One region of the Bradyrhizobium ingae genome, then DNA from elsewhere that is predicted to be linked to it. Evidence: predicted binding sites of a transcription regulator. Region 1 holds the regulator's gene; each other region holds the start of a gene.

The links. Region 1 encodes LexA, which represses DNA repair genes until DNA is damaged. Its sites were predicted from a motif close to TGTTCNNNNTGTGTTCNG; they were not measured.
Region 2: uvrA (excinuclease ABC subunit UvrA) is a predicted target of LexA. The motif match lies at 4,549-4,566, and genes of this name have one in related genera.
Region 3: recA (recombinase RecA) is a predicted target of LexA. The motif match lies at 4,042-4,059, and genes of this name have one in related genera.

Annotation. Positions count from the first base shown of each region.
Region 1 is NZ_JBVUBB010000004.1:389,571-397,393, forward strand. Features, by position in the region: gene ACV1FX_RS09035 (alpha-hydroxy acid oxidase) at 49-1,182, shown strand; gene ACV1FX_RS09040 (HAD family hydrolase) at 1,192-1,821, shown strand; gene ACV1FX_RS09045 (hypothetical protein) at 1,962-2,195, shown strand; gene ACV1FX_RS09050 (hypothetical protein) at 2,297-2,473, opposite strand; gene ACV1FX_RS09055 (molybdopterin molybdotransferase MoeA) at 2,701-3,912, shown strand; gene lexA (transcriptional repressor LexA) at 4,089-4,787, shown strand; gene ACV1FX_RS09065 (hypothetical protein) at 5,376-5,813, shown strand; gene ACV1FX_RS09070 (ComEC/Rec2 family competence protein) at 5,821-7,823, opposite strand, start outside.
Region 2 is NZ_JBVUBB010000021.1:69,720-77,542, reverse strand. Features, by position in the region: gene gyrA (DNA gyrase subunit A) at 1-580, opposite strand, end outside; gene ACV1FX_RS26360 (DUF2306 domain-containing protein) at 750-1,148, opposite strand; gene ACV1FX_RS26355 (low molecular weight protein tyrosine phosphatase family protein) at 1,339-1,689, shown strand; gene ACV1FX_RS26350 (single-stranded DNA-binding protein) at 1,701-2,192, opposite strand; gene ACV1FX_RS26345 (outer membrane protein) at 2,642-3,412, shown strand; gene ACV1FX_RS26340 (outer membrane protein) at 3,643-4,401, shown strand; gene uvrA (excinuclease ABC subunit UvrA) at 4,665-7,649, shown strand; gene ACV1FX_RS26330 (DinB family protein) at 7,796-7,823, shown strand, end outside.
Region 3 is NZ_JBVUBB010000012.1:146,395-154,217, reverse strand. Features, by position in the region: gene ACV1FX_RS19695 (HdeA/HdeB family chaperone) at 176-469, shown strand; gene ACV1FX_RS19690 (PaaI family thioesterase) at 470-934, opposite strand; gene ACV1FX_RS19685 (lysozyme inhibitor LprI family protein) at 1,290-1,598, shown strand; gene ACV1FX_RS19680 (hypothetical protein) at 1,758-1,946, opposite strand; gene ACV1FX_RS19675 (hypothetical protein) at 2,227-2,397, shown strand; gene ACV1FX_RS19670 (hypothetical protein) at 2,687-2,956, shown strand; gene recA (recombinase RecA) at 4,152-5,240, shown strand; gene ACV1FX_RS19660 (hypothetical protein) at 5,408-6,340, shown strand; gene gcvP (aminomethyl-transferring glycine dehydrogenase) at 6,344-7,823, opposite strand, start outside.

The sequences.
Region 1 (7,823 bases):
AACCGGTTAGGCGATGGAATACGGCTTCAAATTCTCGGGAGGATAACAATGAACGAAGCGCCCCGCATCCGTCCCCAACGAAACGTCGAACTCGGCGCCAGCGACGAGCCGTTCCAGAACCTGCACGAATTCATCCGCAAGGCACGCTCCAACCTCAACCAGAATGCCTGGGACTATATCATCGGCGCCGCCGAGACCGAGACCACGATGCGCCGCAACCGCATGGCGTTGGACGAGATCGCCTTCCGCCCGCGGGTGCTGCGCGACATGCGCAGCGTCGACGGTTCCGTCGAGCAGTTCGGCCGCAAGATGCGCCTGCCGGTCGTGCTGGCGCCGGTCGGCGCGCTCGAAATCTTCGATCCGCACGGTGCAGCCTCGGTTGCACGCGGTGCCGGCGCCTTCGGCGCGGCGCATATGCTGAGCTCGGTGTCGGACCCGGGCCTCGAGAAGACCGCGGAAGCAGCTCCCGATGCGCTCCGCTTCTATCAGCTCTATGTCCGTGGCGATGACGCCTTCGTCGAGGATGTCGTCGCCCGCGCGGTGAAAAATTCCTACGCCGCATTCTGCCTGACGGTCGACACCGCCCATTACAGCCGTCGCGAACGCGACATCGCCAAGCGCTATGTTCGCGAGAGCCGGCTGCGCGCCACCGGCGGCGACTACCAGAAGGGCCTGGAGTGGCGGACGGTGAAGCTGATCAAGGACAAGTTCAAGATCCCGCTCATCATCAAAGGCATCGCGACGGCCGAGGATGCGCTGATCGCGCTCGACCATGGCGTCGAATGGATCTACGTCTCCAACCATGGCGGCCGCCAGCTCGATCACGGCCGTGGCACCATGCATGTGCTGCCGGAGATCGTCGATGCCGTGAAGGGTCGCGCGAAGATCATGGTCGATGGCGGCTTCTGTCGCGGCACCGATATCGTCAAGGCGATCGCCATGGGCGCAGATATCGTCGGCATCGGGCGCCTGCAGTGCTGGGCCCTGGCCGCGGCCGGCGAAGCCGGTATCACGCGGATGCTGGAGCTGCTGGAAGACGAAGTGCTGCGCTGTCTCGGGCTGCTCGGGTCCACTTCGTTTGCCGAGGTGAACGCATCGTGCCTGCATGCGGCGACCGCTACCAACGCACCAAACGTATTCAGCGCGTTTCCACTGCTGGATATCGAGCCCTACCGCTACTGAAAGGATGCAATGACCTCCCTCCTCTCTCCCGGCTGCGCGGATGCGCTTCTGTTCGATCTCGGTCGCGTGGTGCTCGACATCGACTTCTCCAAGGCGATTGCCTGCTGGGCGGGACATGCCGGCTGCGAACCGCAGGCCATCGTCGCGCGCTATGTGCGGGACAGCGAAGCCTATCGGCTGCACGAGGTCGGCAAGATCAGCGACGAGGCCTATTTCGACTCGCTGCGGCGCTCGCTCGAGATCGAAATCTCCGACGCTCAGTTCCTGGAGGGGTGGAATGCGATCTTCGCGGGCGAGATGCCCGACATCGCAAACCTGTTGCCGCGTGCCGCGAAGCACATGCCGCTCTACGTTTTCTCCAACACCAATCGGCCGCATGTGGAATATTTCTCGAAGGAGTATGCCGACCTGCTTGGCCATTTCCGCGAGCTCTATCTGTCCTCCAGCATCGGCCTGCGCAAACCCGATGCGGAAGCCTTCGACCATGTCGTTGCCGCGATCGGCGTACCGGCGCAGCGAATCGTGTTCTTCGACGATCTCGCGGAAAACGTCGAAGGCGCGCGGGCACGAGGGCTGACCGCAGTTCACGTGACGTCGCCTCGCGACGTCAGTGAGGCGCTGAAGGCCCTGGGACTGTGAAAAGAACGCCCATATTGCCGCGGTAGCTCAGAACTCGGTTCCATGCGCCTCGAGGAACTTTTCGAGTAAAATGTGGAACCAACTCACTCTGTGTATTTTTGTACAGAGTTCCCGGAACGGATCAGCGCGTCGAGAGTCATATGCCCGTTGGGATTCTCTACAACGGACGCGTGATCGTGTTGGGCAAGACCTACTTCAACAAGCAAGCCTCCATCCTTCTCAAGTTCGCCAAGTCAACGTCGAACTCACAGCTCTCCGCCAAGCTGGTCAGCAAGGCGGCGGATCTCAAATCGCAGGGTGATCCCCTGCCCGAGACGGATCACAGCCTGAAGGCGCCGGACGTCGATCCGGACAATAAAACGGGAGCCACCTGATGCTAGCCGTGAGCCTGGTCGTCGCAGTGGCATGTCTGGCCACCGTCATTCCGGTCTTTTTCGTCATCGAGACGATCGCGCGGCGACCAAGGTAAGCACACTCAACTGCGCTTGGGTTGGGGCCGATCGAGACGCTGCCGTTGTGCGCGCATCCGGTTCGTCTTCTCCTTGAGCGCTTCGATCTCCTCGTCAAGCTTTGCGCTCCTCGATTTCGGCGGCTCATCGCCGCGCAGCTTCTCGAGCGCCTTTTCAACCGACAGCTTTGAAGTCTCTGCCATCAGGGTTCTCCCGGACGTCTCCTGACGCGCCTTCATGCAGTGGCGCTCAACAAGTCTGAGCCCGAAGCGGGACGGCACGATATTGTCCCAAAGGGCACCTCGGCCTCTGCTGCCGGAGGGATAATTCGTCTCCGCCTCCGGATCCCCCTCCTTTTGCCTCGATGCGCGCACTCGGCTAGAACGCAACGCGACCTGTCATTATTATTCTCCCAGCAGGAGTTTTGCCCGTGGCCCTGATGCCGGTGTCCGACGCGCTTGCCGCGGTGCTTGCGGGCGTCGCGCCCGTGGCGGAGGAGATGGTCGCGCTGGATGCGGCCTACCATCGCGTGCTGGCGCACGACGTCGCGGCGCGGCGTACGCAGCCGCCGCAGGCGATGTCGGCGATGGACGGCTATGCGGTGCGCGCGGCCGATGCGGCAGCGGCAGGCGCAGAGCTCACCGTGATCGGCGAGGTCGCGGCCGGGCGGCCGTTCGCGGGATCGGTTGGCCCTGGAGAGGCGGTGCGGATATTCACCGGCGGCGTGGTGCCCGACGGCGCGGATGCGGTGGTGATTCAGGAGGACACGGTCGCTGACGGCAAGCGCGTCACGATCAAGGAGGCAGCGATCGCCGGACGGCACATCCGTCCCGCCGGCGTCGACTTCCGCGAGGGCGACGTGCTCCTGCGACAGGGAGCCAGGCTGACCGAACGCGACCTCTCACTGGCCGCCGGCATGAACCATCCGGAGCTTGCCGTCCGCCGCCGGCCAAGGGTCGCGCTTCTCGCGACCGGCGACGAGCTGGTGATGCCGGGCTCGACGCCGGCCGCGGGCCAGATCGTTTTTTCCAACGGCTACGCCCTGCACGCGCTGGCGCGGGCCGAGGGCGCAGAAACGATCGATCTCGGCATTGCCGCCGATACCGTTGCGGCGACCACCGCCGGCATCCGCCGGGCCCGCGAGAGCGGCGCCGACATCCTGATCACGACCGGCGGGGCTTCTGTCGGTGACCACGATCTGGTCAGGCCGGCGCTTCAAGCCGAAGGCTTCGAGATGGCGTTCTGGAAAATCGCGATGCGGCCAGGCAAGCCGATGATGCACGGCCATCTCGGCGCGATGCGGGTGATCGGCCTGCCCGGCAATCCGGTCTCGTCCTATGTCTGCGGCTTCCTGTTCATGGTGCCCTTGATTCGCGCTCTTGCTGGCCGCTCTCGCGTTCATCACCGCCGCGAGCGCGCCGTGCTCGGGCGCGACGTCGGGCCTAACGACGTCCGCGAGGATTACTTGCGCGCCCGGCTCGAGGAGCGCGAGGACGGCACGCTCGTGGCCGTTCCCGTCAACCACCAGGACTCCTCGCTGCTTGCGAATCTCGCTATGGCACAGGGACTTCTCGTGCGGGCGCCGTTCGCACCGAAAGCCGAAGCAGGCACGCCTTGCGAGGTGTTGCGGCTTCCCGTGTGAACGCAATCTGATTCGTCCGTGGCGCGAACCTTGGCGGCGTTCACACAAAATTAAGTGGTTGCGGAACACATATCGAACATATAGTGTCCGTTCATGATTTGTTTCGAGCATCTAGCGGGTTCTGCTGAATCTTGCGTCTCGGAATCGAACGACGTCAACCGGGGGACTTGGTCAAGATGTTAACGCGCAAACAATACGAGCTTCTGCGGTTCATCAGTGAGCGCCTCAAGGAAAGCGGCGTGCCGCCCTCCTTCGACGAAATGAAGGACGCGCTCGATCTGCGCTCGAAGTCGGGCATCCACCGCCTGATCACCGCGCTGGAAGAGCGCGGCTTCATCCGCCGCCTACCCAACCGCGCGCGCGCCATCGAGGTCATCAAGCTGCCCGAACTTCAGGCCGCAGGTGCCGGCCGCCGCGGCTTCACGCCGAGCGTCATCGAAGGCAATCTCGGCAAGGTACGAAGCACAAGCGCTCCGGTTGACGACGGCGAGCGTCCGGTCGCCGTGCCCGTGATGGGACGGATCGCGGCCGGCACGCCGATCGAGGCCTTACAGACCCGCAGCCACACCATCAGCGTCCCTCCGGACATGCTCGGCTCGGGCGAGCACTACGCGCTCGAAGTACGCGGCGACTCGATGGTCGACGCCGGGATCCTGGATGGCGACATGGCGCTGATCCAGCGTAACGAGACTGCCGATACCGGCGACATCGTCGTGGCACTGATCGACGACGAGGAAGCGACGCTGAAGCGCTTCCGCCGCCGCGGCGCGTCGATCGCGCTGGAGCCCGCCAACACCGCCTATGAGGTGCGCATCCTGCCGCCGAACCGGGTGAAGATTCAGGGCAAGCTGATCGGCCTGTACCGGAAGTACTGACTGCCCTCTCCGGCGGCCGGCCGGTGATCGATCGACAAGACGGCGCGGATGGATTGTCCGCTCCGCGACGACGGCGTTTTCGTTTCTCCACGCGATTGTCACGCGCCTGCGCAGAGCTAGATCCTCGAGCACCGCAGGCGCGAAGGCGCTGTTTATGATGCAGGGAAACAGCCCGGCGATAGAGATTTTGAGCGTGATCTCGGCGGCCTTGATCGCTCGACATCCACGAGCGACGCAGCGCAACACCACCATTCCGTCCGCAAGACGGAGCACGCGGCGACCAGTGCGCCATGCCGCAACGCCAACAATGCGATCGCACCTGCGCCGCAGGGCGAGCTGTCCTTCTTCGGGGTACTCCGCTCCTGCCGGCCGCTGATGAAAACTCGTGCGAGTGAATGGTGTGAACCAAGATAGACTAGTAGCGAGAGGCTTTGTTCCTGGTTTGCCGGGAAAGATAAAGTGATCGGGCGGCGCGCAGTCGGGCCGCAGATTTGCCCACAAACGCGATACACTCGAAGGCTTCCACTCTGATAGAGGCCTGCGCCTCCGGGGGGCGCGGACCGGCTATCTCGCATGAGGAGCACTTCGATGTGTGACTACAGCCTGCATGCCGTTGCGACCCGCCCCGCTCAAGTCGGCGAGACGATCGTCACGACAACCTTCCGCGGCACCTCGACGCGTGGATTTGCGTCGGAGCGCGATCTCTCGGTTGCCGTCTGCCTCCTGCCCGGCACCGAGCTCGCCTTCGCCGACAACGTCCGCTACGACAATCGCTGGATCTGGACGCGCACCGTCAATTCGCGCGTCGGCAAATTCGGCAAGGTTGATCCGCACATTCCCGATCGTCATCATGATGCGATCGAATTCCCAGACGGCAACTACGTGCTGGTGACGCAGCTCGTCGAAGGACAGCGTGCCACGGTTCTGCAGTTGCCGGTGACGCAGCCGCTCGGCGAGAAGACAGAGCAGCCCGCCGTCGAACAGCACACGACCCCGACGCCCACGACGCGCCTGCCGATCGGCTGACGCGTCTTCATTCCTCGGCCTGCAGGTCGGCCTCCGACGGCGTAGCATCTTTGCTGCGCGGAGTGGCCGGCCGCGGTGCGAGGTTGAGCTCGAAATCGCTATCGCCGGCCCCAGCCGGCGACCAAGGGCGGTTTGCGCCCCTTGCTTTCACCGTTTGCAACGTGAAACCGTCGCCCTCGCGCGAGAGCGCAAGGGCACCTTGTGTCTTCAGGCGGTCGCGATCCACGACCATCGCCGCGCAATCGATTGCTGCAGGCTTTGCAGTCACGACCAGCGCGGCGCGGCTGCAATCATCCGCCAGCGCATCGACACGCAGCGGGAGCGCAACCAGACGACCATCGGCGAGTGACGCCACGCAGCCGGCCTCGTCGCATGAGACACCGTCGGTGAGCGACGCATCAGTCACACTGCGCGGATCGGCATCGGCCGCAAGCCATTCCTTGAGAAGAAAATTGTCCTTGCCGGTTCGGATCAGGTGCAGCTGGCCGTCCCTGCCGCGCACCGCGACGCTGTGGCCGTCGCCTGCAATCAGAACGTCGGGCTGGCGCACGTGCAGCGCCCAGCCAATTGCAAGCGCCAGCACGATGGCGCCCGTCCAGCGCAGTGGCGTGCGCAACAGGCCCACCACGATAAGGCCGAAGCTGGCGGCAATCAGCGGACCGGTCCCGAACGCGGTGACGCGGCCAACCGCGCCCGGCAATGCCGCGACCCAGCGCGTCACAACGACCATCCAGTCGATGCCGATCCCCATCAGCCACCAGAACACGCCATCCAGCCCGAACGGCGCTGCCATCAAGCCGAGCAGGCCGGCGGGCATCACCAACGCGGAAACCACCGGCATCGCCGCGAGATTGGCGAGCACGCCGTAGGGCGTGACGCGGTGGAAATGAAAGGCTGCATAGGGCGTGGTCGCAAGCCCTGCGATCAGCGAGGCCATCAGCAGCATGACGAGCTCGCGGCCACCCCAGAGCGCGATACGCGCAGTCGTGGAATGATCCGGCGAGGCCAACAGGTTCGGCATGCCGATCTGCACCATAGCGACCAGACCAAGCGTTGCCACAAACGACATCTGGAAGCTCGGATGCACCAGGGCCTCCGGCGCGACCGCGAGCACGATCATCGCGGCAACGGCGAGCGTGCGAAAAGTGATGGCGCGGCGATCGACTATCACCGCGATCAGCACCACCGCCGTCATGAAGAACGATCTTTGGGTCGCGACCTCGGCGCCGGACAACAGCAGGTAAAACGCGGCGGCGACGAGCGCTGCCGCGGCCGACCATTTCTTGATCGGGTAGCCCACCGCAAATCCCGGGATCAGCGCCAGCAGCGCGCGCAGGGCGAAGAACACGACGCCGGCGACGACTGCCATGTGATAGCCGGAGATCGACAGCACGTGCCCCAGGCCCGAGATGAACATGGCGTCGTTGACGGGCTCGGTGATTGCGTCGCGCCGCCCGGTGAGGAGCGCGGTGGCGATCGCACGATTGTCGCCGTCGAGCGTGGCGCGGATGCGCGCGTCGATCGCATCGCGCAGGCCCTGCATCATCGCGGCATAGCGCAGCCGCAAGCCGCCGACCTCGGGCGCTGCGGCGACCGTGATCGCGCCCATCGCAAAGCCGGACGCGCCGATGCCCTGAAAAAACATGTCGCGCCCGAAATCATAGCTGCCGGGCCGTAAGGGAGCGAGCGGCGGCATCAGGCGCGCCTTGAGTTGCACGAAGCTGCCGACCTCCGGCGCTGTGCCCTTGCGCACCGACAGCCGCACACGCTCGAGCTGGACATCGCCGCGCGGCGCCTCCATCGCGGTCACCCGCAGCACGAAGCGGTCGGTCCGCTCACGGATATCGCGCGTCTCGACGAAGCCGGACAGCGCCACCGAATAGAGCGGCTTTGCGAGCACGGTGTGCGCGATGCGCGCGGTCTTCCAGGTCGCGGTCGCAAAACCCGCGGCGATCGCAGCGATCATGATGGCGGGTGCGAACAACCGGCTCCGCCGCAACAGCACGGCAC
Region 2 (7,823 bases), on a different contig from region 1:
GGATGTTGGTGGCCATGCCGACGGCGATGCCACCGGCGCCGTTGACCAGCAGGTTCGGGAATCGCGCCGGCAGGACCACGGGCTCCCTCTCGGAGCCGTCGTAGTTGTCCTGGAAATCAACCGTGTCGTCGTCGATGTCCTCAAGCAGCTTCAACGCGATCTTGGTCAGGCGGGACTCGGTGTAGCGCATCGCTGCCGGCGGATCGCCGTCGACCGAGCCGAAATTGCCCTGACCGTCGATCAGCGGCGCTCGCATCGAGAAGTCCTGCGCCATGCGCACCAAGGCGTCGTAGATCGCCTGGTCGCCATGCGGGTGGTATTTACCCATGACCTCGCCGACGGCGCCGGCGGACTTCTTGTGCTTCTTGTCCGGGGTGTCGCCGCGATTGTTCATCGCGAACAGGATGCGGCGATGCACCGGCTTCAAGCCGTCGCGCGCATCGGGCAGCGCACGCGCCACGATCACGCTCATGGCGTAATCGAGATAGGACTTCTTCATCTCCTCATAGATGGAAACGGGGCGAATGTCCGAGGGGTGCGCCGGCTGGTCGCCGGGCGTGTCGTTATCGTCGTCAGCCAAGGGGGAATCCGGTGAGTTTTTGTCCGGGAATCATATAGCGCATCGAGGGCCTGATAACCACCCTCGCGGAGGCCGCCTGAAGCGCTTTTTCCGCCTATTCTTCCAACGACTTACGGCTACCGCGAAGCCTTGTCGGGAGAGCCCGGAGCGGGAGCGGCGGAACCCCGCCTTACGAGCCGAATATCACGTGATGCATGATGCGTCCCGGCAGCAGCGTGAACACCCCTGCGACCACCAGCGCGCCGGCGAACATGAAGATCATGATGCGCCGGTGATCGGCGACGCGATGGGTATGCGCCCGCCACACCGCGAGCGGCAGCATTATAAGCGTGAAGATCGATAAAAGATGGATCGGACTGAACGGCCCGACCAGCCTGATCTGGTGAATCCAGAACGACGACGCAGCCACGACCGCCATCAGCGCCACCCAGATCCAGCCGACCGTGCGGTGCGGCAGCGTGCCCTTGGGAGCCGCGAACTGGACGACGCCAAGCACGAAGGCCGCCATCGCCGCAAAGGCGTGGAGCGGAATGGCTGGAGCCGCTTCAAGCAATGGCGCGAAGCTCAATGTGGCGTACCCTCTGGCCGGGAATCTGTGATGTAAATAGGCTTAACATAAAGTTAATACCATTCACATCGCGCACCGTCAAAGGCTTGAGGCAACACATGAGATCAGCTCGAAAAACCGTGCGCGATCCGCGAATTGGTAAGCAATCCTGCCACTTCACGCGAGCGCGGCACTTCCTTGGAGCGGTAAAGTGACCAATGTCCTGTTTGTCTGCAGCGCAAATCGTCTGCGCAGCCCTACCGCCGAGCAAGTCTTTTCGACCTGGCCGGGCATCGAGACCGACTCGGCCGGCATCTCGAACGACGCGGGCGTGCTGTTGTCGACCGAACAGGTCGAATGGGCCGACATCATCTTCGTCATGGAGAAGACCCACCGTAACAAGCTGAACCGGAAATTCCGATCCAGCCTGAATGGCAAGCGAGTCATCTGCCTCGACATTCCTGACGACTATGAATTCATGGATCCCGTCTTGATCCGGATGCTCGAAAGTCGAGCCGGCCGTTTCCTGTCCCGACCCGCCGCGGCTGTTCCCAAGCCTTAAGCAGGCAAGCCTCAGAACGGAATGTCGTCGTCCATATCGCTGTTGCGGCCGCCGCCTGCGGCAACTGCGCGGCGCGGTGCGCTGCTCACCGGGCCGGAGGAGCCGAAATCGCCACCCGGCTCCTCGCCGAAGCTGCCGCCTCCCCCGCCGCCACGGCCGTCGAGCATCGTGAGGTTGGAGTTGAAGCCCTGCAGCACAACCTCGGTCGAGTATTTCTCGGCGCCGCTCTGGTCGGTCCATTTGCGGGTCTGGAGCGCACCTTCGACGTAAACCTTGGCGCCCTTCTTCAGGTACTGCTCGGCAACCTTCGCGAGCCCCTCGTTGAAGATCACGACGCGGTGCCACTCGGTCTTTTCCTTGCGCTCGCCGGTCGCCTTGTCGCGCCAGGTCTCCGACGTCGCGATGCTCAGATTGGCGATCGCTCGCCCGTCCTGGGTGCGGCGGATTTCCGGATCCTTGCCGAGGTTGCCGACCAGAATGACCTTGTTGATGCTTCCCGCCATCGCCGCTCTCCACTCCAAACTGCGAAATTGTCCGAAAAAAGCCGGAGCCGTGCCGAAACCGCTCGCTGCCGCCTGCCGGATGCGACCCTATACGCTCGCACGCCTGGCCTAGCCCGCGGTCCCGCAGGTTATCCCCATATATAGCACCGGGGCGAACAATGTTCCAGCTTTGTTCCTGCGTAGGCGGTATTACGATGAGGCCGCAACATCAGGTTGTAGACCTCACAAATAAACGGAACCGCATGGAACTTTTTTGGGTTCCCGCGGACGGAAATACCGCTTAACATTCATTAACTTAGGAACCGCTTAGTTCGCTCGCGACTGTTGCTTTTGGGAGACGGACTCTACCTCCAAATCAGACTAGGTTTGGCGCGACATCAATTCATTGGGCGTCGCGCCTGATTGACCGCTTCGGGGATCAAAGAAGCGGCACAGCCGGAGGGACAGAAATGAAGAAGATTTTGGTGGGGGCCATTGGGGCAATTGCGCTGAGCCTGTCGGCTCCGGCGAGCGCGGCGGATCTCGCTGCACGTCCATACGTCAAGGCTCCGCCCCCAGCGATCGCCGCGGTGTACGACTGGAGCGGCTTCTACATCGGCATCAACGGCGGCGGCGGCTCGGCCCACAAGTGCTGGGACTTCGTGGACAGCACGGGCATTGTGACCGGCGTTCCCGGCAGTCTCGTGGGTGAAGGCTGCCATAACGCAACCGGCGGCACGATCGGCGGCCAACTCGGCTATCGCTGGCAGTCCGGCCAGTGGGTGTTCGGCTTCGAAGGCCAGGGCAACTGGGCCGACTTCCGGGGCGACAACACCAGCGCCGTCTTCCCGACGGACCGCAACCGTTCGCGCATCGACTCCTTCGGTCTGATCACCGGCCAGATCGGCTACGCCTGGAACAACGTGCTGTTCTACGTGAAGGGCGGCGGTGCGGTTGTCGGCGACAAGTATGACATCTTCGACATTCCGAGCGGCGCGCTGCTGGCTTCGGCCCGCGAAACCCGTTGGGGCGGAACGGTCGGCGCCGGGCTCGAATTCGGCTTCGCGCCGAACTGGTCGGTGGGCGTCGAATACGACCATATCTTCCTCGGCCATCGCACCCTCGGCTTCACGGACACCGCCGGCCTCCCGGCCGGAAGCGACAGGATCGGCCAGGACGTCGATATGGGCCTCATCCGCCTGAACTACCGCTGGGGCGGCCCGCTGATCGCGAAGTACTGATCTTCGCCAAATCTCTTTCTGTTGAAAAGGCCGGCCTCGCGCCGGCCTTTTTGCTGCCCGGGTACAGCCGGCGGGTATAGGTCAGCCGTGCTCACACGTTTTCCGGGTGGTGTGGCATCTCGGGCACACAACTTGCGGCTTCACTGGTGTATGCACGACATCAGTTGGACCGCAGCGTCCGCTGTCCTTCCCCGCACGGAAGGCAAAAAACTGGGACTGGGATTAAGAAGATGAAGAAGGTTTTGTTGGCTTCGGCCAGTTTGTTCGCACTCAGCGCGTTCGCCCCGGCCATGGCTGCCGATCTGGCGGCCCGCCCCTACACCAAGGCTCCGGCTGTGGTCGCGGCGGTTTATGACTGGTCAGGCTTCTACCTCGGCCTCAACGCCGGCGGCGGCTGGAGCCACACTTGCTGGGATCTAATTAACGTTGCCGGCGTGCCGGGCGGTCCGGTCGCCGAAGGCTGCCACAATGCGTCGGGCGCGGTGGTCGGTGGCCAACTCGGCTATCGCTGGCAGGCCTCGAACTGGGTGTTCGGTATCGAAGGCCAGGGCAACTGGGCCGATCTGAAGGGCTCGAATGTCAGCCTCGTGTTGGGTGGCCTCGGTGCCAACAACACCAAGATCGACGCGATCGGCTTGATCACGGGCCAGGTTGGTTATGCCTGGAGCAACGTCCTCTGGTACGTGAAGGGCGGCGCGGCCGTCGTCCACGACAAGTACCGCGGCACCTTGGTCGCCGACGGCTCCGAATTCGACAGCGCCAGCGAGTCGCGCTGGGGCGCTGCTGTGGGCACCGGCATCGAATTCGGCTTTGCGCCGAACTGGTCGGTTGCGGTCGAATACGACCACTTGTTCCTGGGCCACCGCGACATCTCGTTCCCGGCGACCACGCTCGCATCCAGCCGTATCGACACCATCAAGCAGGACGTCGACCTGGCCACGGTTCGCTTGAACTACCGCTTCGGCGGCCCGGTCGTCGCGAAGTACTGATCGTCGCAGATAAATCTCGACGGAAAGGCCGGCCTCGCGCCGGCCTTTTGTTTGTTCCGGCGATTCGGCCTGCAGACCTGCTGCCAGGTGCCGCCAGCGCGCCAACAAATCGTTGACGATTCGTAACTCGCTCTGGAAATCTCCGCTCGTTCTTCCTACGTTCGCGACTTACCCACATGGCGTCCATCCCCGGTTCCGGGCGAGGCGCGCCTGAACGCCGGCGCGAGCCGTGCGGCGTGGGAATCTCCTCGGGGACCACTGGGATGGACGAAGTGATCAAGGCGAAGCGCCAACAACAGAACGCGGGATCACACCTGCGCGCAATTACGATCCGTGGCGCGCGCGAGCACAACCTCAAGAACATCGACGTCGAGATTCCCCGCGACAAGCTCGTGGTCTTCACCGGGTTGTCCGGCTCTGGAAAATCCTCGCTCGCCTTCGACACCATCTACGCCGAAGGCCAGCGTCGCTATGTCGAATCGCTGTCGGCTTACGCCCGCCAGTTCCTGGAGATGATGCAGAAGCCGGACGTCGACCAGATCGACGGCTTGTCGCCGGCGATCTCGATCGAGCAGAAGACCACCTCGAAGAACCCGCGCTCGACCGTCGGCACGGTAACCGAAATCTACGACTACATGCGCCTGCTCTGGGCGCGCGTCGGCGTGCCCTATTCCCCCGCGACCGGCCTGCCGATCGAAAGCCAGACCGTCTCGCAGATGGTCGACCGCGTGCTGGCGCTCCCCGAGGGCACCCGCCTTTATCTGCTCGCCCCGGTCGTGCGCGGCCGCAAGGGCGAGTACAGGAAGGAACTCGCCGAATGGCTCAAGAAGGGCTTTCAGCGCGTCAAGATCGACGGCACGTTCTATGAACTCGCTGAAGCGCCGACGCTCGACAAGAAATTCCCGCACGACATCGACGTTGTGGTCGACCGCATCGTGGTGCGCGCCGATATCGGCCAGCGCCTCGCCGAAAGCTTCGAGACCGCGCTGAAGCTGGCCGAGGGCCTCGCCGTCGTCGAGTTCGCCGACGCGCCGGCGGCTGCGCCCGCGGAAGAAAAAGAGAAAAAGAAGACCGCCAAGATCCACGACAAGAGCGGGCCCGAGCGCATCCTGTTCTCGGAAAAGTTCGCCTGTCCGGTCTCCGGCTTCACCATCCCCGAGATCGAGCCGCGCTTGTTCTCCTTCAACAACCCCTACGGCGCCTGTCCTGCCTGCGGCGGCCTCGGCGTCGAGCAACATGTCGACGAGGACCTCGTCATCCCCGACAAGGAGATGATGATTGGCAAGGGCGCGATCGCGCCCTGGGCCAAGTCGTCATCGCCCTATTACATTCAGACGCTGACTGCGCTCGGCAAGCACTACAAGTTCACGCTGACCACCAAATGGAAGGATCTGCCCAAGAAGACGAAAGACGCGATCCTCCATGGCTCCGGCGAGGACGAGATCAAGTTCTCCTATGAAGACGGCGTACGCTCCTACGACACCAAGAAGCCGTTCGAGGGCGTCATCACCAATATCAATCGCCGCTATCGCGAGACCGAGAGCGAGTGGGCGCGCGAGGAGCTGGCGAAGTATTTCCACGACGTCCCCTGCGAGGCCTGCAAGGGCTTTCGGCTCAAGCCGGAGGCGCTCTGCGTCAAGGTCGGCGGCAAGCATATCGGCGAGATCTCCGAGCTCTCGGTGAAGCGTGCCGGCGAATGGTTCGAGGGAGTCCCTGATGCGCTGAACAAGCAGCAGAACGAAATTGCGGGCCGCATCCTCAAGGAAATCCGCGAGCGCCTCACCTTCCTGCTCGACGTCGGCCTCAACTATCTGACGCTTTCGCGCTCCTCCGGCACGCTGTCGGGCGGCGAGAGCCAGCGCATCCGCCTGGCCTCGCAGATCGGCTCGGGGCTGACCGGCGTGCTCTACGTGCTGGACGAGCCCTCGATCGGCCTGCACCAGCGCGACAATGCGCGCCTGCTCGATACGCTCAAGCGCCTGCGTGACCTCGGCAATACCGTGGTCGTTGTCGAGCATGACGAGGACGCCATTCGCCTCGCCGACTACGTCCTCGACATCGGCCCTGGCGCCGGCATGCATGGCGGCCACATCGTCGCCGAAGGCACGCCCGCCGAGATCATGCGCAACCCGAAATCGCTGACCGGCAAATACCTCACCGGCGAGCTCGAGGTCGAGGTGCCGGACCGGCGTCCGCCGAACCATCGCCGCACCATCAAGGTGGTGAACGCGCGCGGCAATAACCTGAAGAACGTCACGGCGGAGATCCCGCTCGGCCTGTTCACCTGCGTCACCGGCGTTTCCGGTGGCGGCAAGTCGACGCTGCTGATCGACACGCTCTACCGCGCCATCGCCCGCAAGCTGAACGGCGCCAGCGAAGGCGCAGCCCCCCACGACCGCATCGAGGGCCTCGAGCACATCGACAAGATCATCGACATCGACCAGTCGCCGATCGGCCGCACCCCGCGCTCGAATCCTGCGACCTACACCGGCGCCTTCACGCCGATCCGCGAATGGTTCGCCGGCCTACCCGAGGCGAAAGCTCGGGGCTACGAGCCCGGCCGCTTCTCCTTCAACGTCAAGGGCGGCCGCTGCGAGGCCTGCCAGGGCGACGGCGTCATCAAGATCGAGATGCACTTCCTACCCGACGTCTACGTCACCTGCGACGTTTGCAAGGGCAAGCGTTACAACCGCGAGACGCTGGAGGTCCTGTTCAAGGGCAAGAGCATCGCCGACGTTCTCGACATGACGGTCGAGGAAGCCGCCGAGTTCTTCAAGGCCGTGCCACGCGTTCGCGAGACCTTCAACACGCTGCACCGCGTCGGACTCGACTACATCCATGTCGGCCAGCAGGCCACTACGCTGTCCGGCGGCGAAGCCCAGCGCGTCAAGCTGGCGAAGGAGCTGTCAAAGCGCGCCACCGGCCGCACGCTCTACATCCTGGACGAGCCCACAACAGGCCTCCACTTCCACGACGTGAAGAAGCTGCTGGAGGTGCTGCACGAGCTGGTCGCGCAAGGAAACACGGTCGTCGTCATCGAGCACAATCTCGAAGTCATCAAGACCGCAGACTGGGTCATCGACCTCGGCCCCGAAGGCGGCGACGGCGGCGGCGAAATCGTCGCCTGGGGCCCGCCGGAAGATATCGTGAAAGCGCCGCGGAGCTACACGGGCAAGTTTTTGGCGCCGGTGCTGAAGAAGGCAGGCAAGCCGAGGAAGGCGAGCAGCGCGAGCGAGGCGGCGGAATAGGTCACCGGACCGCATGAGTTGGTGGACGGAAAGAGCAAATCCGGGACCTTCGATCGAATCCGATTTGCGCCACCGCATATTGCTTAGCCCGGCTGCTCGATCGCCGGACCGGATCGGCCTTCGCTCGGGCTGGAGGGAGAACCGATATGCCAGCCGGCATCGTGCAAACCAACC
Region 3 (7,823 bases), on a different contig from region 1:
GCGTAAATTACGGCACAGAAATTACATCGAACTAAATTCAATATACGTCGTGCTTGCGGCCCGCTTCATACTTCGTTTACGACAATGCGCGGCGGCGCGAACGTTGTGCTCGCGCTTCCCACGGCCTCGCCTCGAGGCTGATCAATTGCGGCGCCCCTCGCCAATGGAGATATTGATGAAGACCACGATTTCGATTTTGTTCGCTGCCGCCCTCGCGCTGTCATCGGCTCCCGCCAACGCTGCCAAGCTCGATCTCGCCACCATGAGCTGCAAGCAGTTCATCGAGAGCGGCGACGACACCATCAAGATGGTGCTGACCTGGATGGATGGCTGGTACAAGGGTGACGAGGACAACGCGATCATCGACACCGACGTGTTCGTCGAGAACGCCAAGCAGTTCGGGATCTATTGCGGAAAGAATCCGAACGTGAGCATCGTCACCGCCGCCGACGAAGTGCTGGGCAAGTAGTTAGCCTGGCAGCATCGCAAACGCGCTCGAGACCATCGCCACCGGCTTGTTGTCGGTGGCGGAGAGCAGCATGACGCGACCAAAGCTCATGGTGCGTCCGAGCCGCACCACCTTCGCATCCGCCAGGACGTCCGACGACGAGACCGCGCGCATGAAGTGCGTGGTCTGGTCGACGGTCGTCATCGGCCGATAGCCGCGATTGGCGGCGAGGATCGCGATCACCATGGAGGTGTCGGCGAGCGCCATCAGGGCCTGGCCGCAGACCACGCCGCCGCTGCGGCACAGCCGCTCCGAGAACGCCATGCGCAGCACCGCGCCTGGCTGCCAGTCCGTATCGTTCGGCGGCGGTTCATGGTCGATGCGCTCGACCGACAGGCCGAGATCCTGAACCCATGGTGCGAACACGTCGCCCAGCACGCGCCTCGCCTCCTCGATGTCGAATTCGGTCGTTGGCTGCGCTGGCATGATTCCGTTTCCCTTCTGTTGCCCGATGTTTCGGCCATTCTGCCCGGCACGGCCCGGCACGGCAAAGTCACCTCATCCTGGGCTTCCGCCCCGGCTTGAAAATGCCCGACTTGGCCCCCTATGATGCCGCGCCTGGGAACAGGGTGGATGATGTTGCGGCGATTTGTCTTGGTGTTTTGCTTGGGGCTGCTCGGCCTTGCGCTGGGCGGGTGCACCAAATGCGGCCCGATCTGGGACGATTGGCTGCAATCGCCCAAATCCTGCAAATCCGACCGTTTCTAGCCCGTCGCGCGGGCAAGCGGCGTCTCCGCTGACGACCCGCCGGCTCGACCCATCGATATCGAGGAGTGACGTAATGAAGGTTTTCCGTATAGCGGCGCTGCTGGCTGTGATCGCCGGGCCGGTCTACGCGCAGGATGCGATGCCTCATATCAATATGTTGCAGGATGCGCCGAGCAAGACGGACGAGGAGAAGGCGGCCGATGCCGAGCGCGATCAGCGCTACAAGGAGACGATTAAGAAGATTCCGGACGCCAAGGCCTCCAGCGATCCCTGGGGCGCCATGCGCTCCGATCCAGCCAAGACTGCTGCGCCAAAGACCGCAGCCGCGCCGAAGGCCTCTGCCGCGGCCAAGAAGCCCAAGACCGGGTCGACCGCCAACTGAGTGCTACGACCAGCCGGACTCCTCTTCGGCCTCCAATCTCCCTATATTCGAGGGGCAGGGGCTTGAAGGAGTTTCGGCATGGTGTTTCGCCCGCGGGATCTTGCCGACCGGATGGCGCGCCGGCGCAAGGCCGGCCCGATGATAATCGTCACGATCGGCTCACGCCGTCTTGCGATCGATAGCCTTGAGTTCCCGGTCGATACGCAACTGCACGCGACGGATGGCAAGGAGATCGATCTTGGTCTCGGTCTTGCCGGTCTTGACCGTTTCACCGATGCGGAATTGCCATTGCCAGACGCCTTGCGTCGCCGTCTTGGCCACAGTGAACTCGATGCCCCTGTGATTCATGGCCTACCTCCACGATTCACCTATGATTAACGTAACATGTTGAACGTCATAATATTCCCGCTGCCCATGAAATTTTGCCGCTAAGTCGCGGACAATGCAACGAAATCATCATCCGCGCGAGCAGCCGAAGTGACGCAGCGAAAGGCGTCCCCCGCAAACGGGCGGGCAAATTCCGGCAGGCGATAAGGAACCAGTCTGCGACTCACGCATTGGTTCGGCAAGAATTCACCCAGAGTATTCGGCTCAAACCTCGGCGGGCGCGGCAACGCGTTCGGATTCCATGAAAGTTATCGTCGACCTCCTCAAGCGGGTCTGGCAGCGCGGCCGACCCGAGACAGACGGCTACAACCTGCGCGCAAGCGAGGGCGACGACCGTTCGAGCATGGCGGATTTCGTCCGCATACTTCAAATGCACGACAGGGACGGCGGGCGGAGCAACTATCCGAATTGACCGAGCGTTGCCCGGTCACGGCCGAGCAGGAACTTTGTTCATGGCCGGAGAACCACGGGTTCCACGCGCCTTTTTTCATGAACGTTATGCTGTGTGAAAGCGATGGCGCGCAAAATGCCATACGCGAAAGCAAACTGCCTGACGGCCTTCTGCGAAAAACACGCTGATGGGACTGGCCGTTAGTTCCATGATGACAACGTCTTTGGTCGCACATGACAACGCCAGGTTTCAATATATTGTACTCGCCAACTTGACCTCGTAAGAAACTCTACCTCGTAAAGAGGATGACGTGGGCTGGCTTCGTAACCTCGTGTTGCGCTGGGATGCGCGAAATTTTTCGCTGGTTTGTCCGCATTGCAGGCAGCCGGCATCACCTGCGGTCTTCAGGCGCGGGCGCTACAGCCTCGGCGAGGAGACGCTTGCTTGCGAGCAATGCGGCGAGACCAGTGTGATCACCTTCTGGCGCTTCGAGGGACTGTCGAAACAGCCGTCAGGCTGTGGCGGCGATCCATCCGCTGCGCCGCCGCTGACGCCCGGCTCGCATCGCGCGATGAGATGAGCCTGCGGCAAGTGCCTTGCTCCATCGCTGCAGCCATTTCGTATTCGCGTTCGGGCTGATCGCATGGGCCTCGGCGTTGCCAGTCGTCCTTCTGGCCATACCTTCGATGAGATCCTTCTCGCTGCGGCTGGCGCGCCAACTCTGGGATTGAGCACCTCGAAAAAAACCCCGCCAGGGGAGAGCCGGGCGGGGCAGAAGGTTATTGGAGGCTGAGGTGCTGGGCTGCAACACCGTAGCCAAGCGAGGTTAACCCGCGCAGCTTACAAGGAGCTTACAGGCCGGCCTCGGCGATCGGCTCTTCGAGCCTGAATGCGGACAGGTCGCGTTGCCATCTCAGGGACCAATCCCGTCCCAATTCCGACACCCACTCGCAGAAATTACGACACAGCGATTGAGGAGACTCAGCGCGTTCGGCGACGCCATGGGGGAACGTGGCCCGCCGATCAGGGGTGGCATATGGATAATGTAGAGCGATCATTCGCCGCTGCGACGGCGATGGGGTTTGTTGTGCTGGTCGTGGGACTCATTCTGTTGGCCGTGCTGTAGGCCGGCACGCGGGACGAGAAGAGGCCGCCGGACGAGGCGGCCTTGCCCGTTTCATGGGCCCGTTTCGTGGGCTCGTTTCATGGCCGGCTACTTTGCATGGGGTTGTTTTCACGCATCTTGGTGAGAGCCCCAAACCGTCTTGGCCTTGCGCGGCGCCCGCCGCCGGGTGGTTGGACGTCATGAGACGAAAGCGGCCGCCAACTGAGGCGGCCTTATCTTCTTGAATTTAAACGGCCCCAACGGGGGGCCGCCAACCCGCTTGATAGGGTTTTCCTCCAGCAGTCGGGGGGGCACCTTTCGGCTGGGGGCCCAAAACGACGCGCAACCAGGCTAATTGTTCCCTATACGAAACAGGCTACCTCGTTTGGACTAGGCGGGAGCGTCTAGTTCATCGGAGGCATGAACAGAACTTGGCCTAATGGTGGCAACCGCGAACAGCGGTCATGAACAGAGCTTGGCGGGTGAAGAACGAATTAGGACACGCCGAAAATCGGCTTACGACACGGGGGGTTAAATACGGATCGTCCCCAGACGGGAAAAAGAACATATTGCGAACCTGGAACAAACGGTGTACGGTACTTTTATCGCCGAGCCGCCTCGCCAATCGTTTGTAGCAACGCCGAATCCCCGCCATAAGGAGCACGATCAGATGTCCGCCACTGCCCTGCGTATCGTCGAAGGATCTTCCATGGACAAGAGTAAAGCCCTGGCTGCCGCGCTCTCTCAGATCGAGCGCCAGTTCGGCAAGGGTTCGGTGATGAAGCTCGGCAAGAGCGACCGTTCGATGGACATCGAGGCGGTGTCGTCCGGCTCGCTCGGGCTCGATATCGCGCTCGGCATCGGCGGTCTGCCCAAGGGGCGCATCGTCGAGATCTACGGGCCGGAATCCTCGGGCAAGACCACGCTGGCGCTGCACACGGTGGCGGAAGCGCAGAAGAAGGGCGGCATCTGCGCCTTCATCGACGCGGAGCACGCGCTCGATCCGGTCTATGCGCGCAAGTTGGGGGTCAACATCGACGATCTCCTGATCTCGCAGCCCGACACCGGCGAGCAGGCACTGGAAATCTGCGACACGCTGGTGCGCTCGGGCGCGGTGGATGTGATGGTGATCGATTCGGTCGCAGCACTCGTGCCGAAGGCCGAGCTTGAAGGCGAGATGGGTGAATCGCTGCCCGGTCTCCAGGCGCGGTTGATGAGCCAGGCGCTGCGCAAGCTGACGGCCTCCATCAACAAGTCCAACACCATGGTGATCTTCATCAACCAGATCCGCATGAAGATCGGCGTGATGTACGGCTCGCCGGAAACCACGACCGGCGGCAACGCGCTGAAGTTCTACGCCTCCGTCCGCCTCGACATCCGCCGCATCGGGGCGATCAAGGAGCGCGACGAGGTCGTCGGCAACACCACGCGCGTGAAGGTCGTGAAGAACAAGCTGGCGCCGCCCTTCAAGCAGGTCGAGTTCGACATCATGTACGGCGAGGGCGTCTCCAAGATGGGCGAGATCCTCGATCTCGGCGTCAAGGCCGGCATCGTCGAGAAGTCCGGCGCCTGGTTCTCCTATGACAGCCAGCGCCTCGGCCAGGGCCGCGAAAACTCCAAGGCGTTCCTGAAGGCCAACCCTGACGTCACCGCCAAGATCGAAATGGCGATCCGCCAGAACTCCGGCCTGATCGCCGAGCAGATTCTCGCCGGCAATCCCGAGCGCGACGCCGACGGCGAGGAGCCGACGGAGGAGTAGCGCTTAGCCGAATAGAGTTTCGCGAGGAGCGGGCGCTGAGGACGTTGAGTTGCCGACGTCTTCGGTGCCCGTTTCGTTTCTGCGTGAGGGTGGGCGCGTCCGCGATGAAGCGTATGATTCTGACCAGTTCGTCCGGCGTTGGTCTCACCTACGCAGATCGCGCCGACATGGTCGTGCCGCTGATCTTTCGATTCGTCTCGGGCCCGCTGCCGACGTCGCACCACCTCGAGAAATACCTCACGGGAGGCTTTTTTAGAGGCGATCCGGAGGTGCGTTGGTCCGATCTTGTTGGCCGATCGTCCCAGAGCGGTCTCGCGCACAAGGAACTCGGACTGGTCCATTTCTGCGAGGCCTACGGCGTCGAGCTAATCGAACTGTGGTTCGATTCCAGCCCGAACAATCAATTGCAGCTCTTCTGGATCCTCGACTATCTCCGCTCCAAACCATACGCGGTAGGGCGTCTCAAACTGCGACTCATCGATTTCGATCTGTTCGGAGCAGACGGCGCTCGGCTTCGCGACCCTACCCTGCGAGAATTCAGCGTCACGGAGCGTGACTTCGAGGTCGCGCGCATCGCCTGGGAGGCCTACAGGGCACCAACGCCGGAGCTTTGTTTCGGATTGCTCGGCAGGGATTTCCCCAGCTTGCCCTTTCTGAAGCCGGCGATGGAAGAATTGCTGGCAGAACTGCCGTCACCAATGACCGGGCTGGGTGCGACGGAAGCGCGGCTCCTCGATTTGATTGCGAGGGGGTACAATCGCACAAAGGAGCTGTTTCAGCCGGGCGGGTCGCTCGAAACGCGCGTATTCGACCAGTGGGAGCTTGGCCCGCTGCTCGAAGGGCTTGGGTCCGGCCCGATGCCGGCGATCGCGGGTCTCGATCCGAAACTCGCGACGCTTGCCCCGCATGATGCGCGAGGTCGCAACGCCGCTTATCGCCGGAGTCGGCTGTCGCTAACCGAATTTGGTCGATCGGTCGTTGAAGGCCGGGAAGATTTCCGCCGCCACAATCCGATTCGGCGCTGGTGGGGCGGCACACTCTTGACCAACGAACGGCTGTGGCGCTGGGATGCGCAAAGCCGTTCGCTGGTTGCGCCGTAAGCTTTACTCCGCGGCCTGCGCGTAGTCGCTCACCGGCGGACACGAGCACACGAGGTTGCGATCGCCATAGACGTTGTCGACGCGGCCCACCGGGCACCAGTATTTGTCGGTGCGAGAGGTGCCGGCCGGGAAGCAGCCCTCAGCACGGGTGTAGGCGCGCTTCCAGTCGTCGTCGGCGATGTCGTGCACGGTGTGCGGCGCATGGCGCAGCGGCGACGCTTCGATCTTGAAGCGGCCGCCTTCGACCTCGGCGATTTCCTTCCGGATCGCGATCATCGCGTCGCAGAAGCGATCGAGCTCGGCCTTCGATTCCGACTCGGTCGGCTCGATCATCAGCGTGCCCGGGACCGGGAAGCTCATGGTCGGAGCATGGAAGCCGTAGTCGATCAGCCGCTTTGCGATGTCGTCGACGGTGACACCGCTCGTCGTCTTCAGCGGTCGCGGGTCGATGATGCATTCGTGCGCGACGCGACCCTTCGCGTTCTTGTAGAGCACCGGGAAATGCGCATCCAAACGTGCCGCGACATAGTTGGCATTGAGGATCGCGATCTCGGTCGCACGCTTCAACCCTTCGCCGCCCATCATCAGGATGTAGATGTAGGAGATGGTCAGGATCGAGGCCGAGCCGAACGGTGCGGCGGAGACCGGGCCGACCGTTGTATCCGGGCTGGTCGCGGGATGGCGATTCTCCGGATGGCTTGGAAGGAACGGCGCAAGGTGCGCCTTCACGCCGATCGGGCCCATGCCGGGGCCGCCGCCGCCATGCGGGATGCAGAAGGTCTTGTGCAAATTGAGATGGCTGACATCGGCGCCGTAATCGCCGGGCCGTGACAGGCCGACCTGCGCGTTCAGGTTTGCGCCATCGAGATAGACCTGGCCGCCATGGCCATGCACGATGTCGCAGATCTCGCTGATGTGCTCCTCGAACACGCCGTGCGTCGAGGGATAGGTGATCATCATGGCGGCGAGATCGTTCGAGTGCTTCTCGGCCTTTGCACGAAGATCGTTGACGTCGACGTCACCGTTCTTCTCGCAGGCGACGACCACCACCTCCATGCCGACCATCGCGGCCGAGGCCGGATTGGTGCCGTGCGCGGAGGAGGGGATCAGGCAGACCTTGCGGTGGCTTTCGCCGCGCGCTGCGTGATAGCCGCGGATCGCAAGCAGCCCGGCATATTCGCCTTGCGCGCCGGAATTCGGCTGCAGCGAGATCGCGTCATAGCCGGTGATGTCGCACAGCCATTTTTCGAGCCGCGCGAACAGCGCGTGATAGCCGCGTGCCTGCTCGCTTGGCGCGAATGGATGCAGGTTGCCGAACTCCGGCCAGGTCAGCGGCATCATCTCGGTGGTCGCGTTCAGCTTCATCGTGCACGAGCCCAGCGGAATCATCGCACGGTCGAGCGCGAGGTCGCGGTCTGAGAGCTTGCGCATGTAGCGCAGCAGCTCGGTTTCCGAGCGGTGCGCGTGGAACACCGTGTGGGTG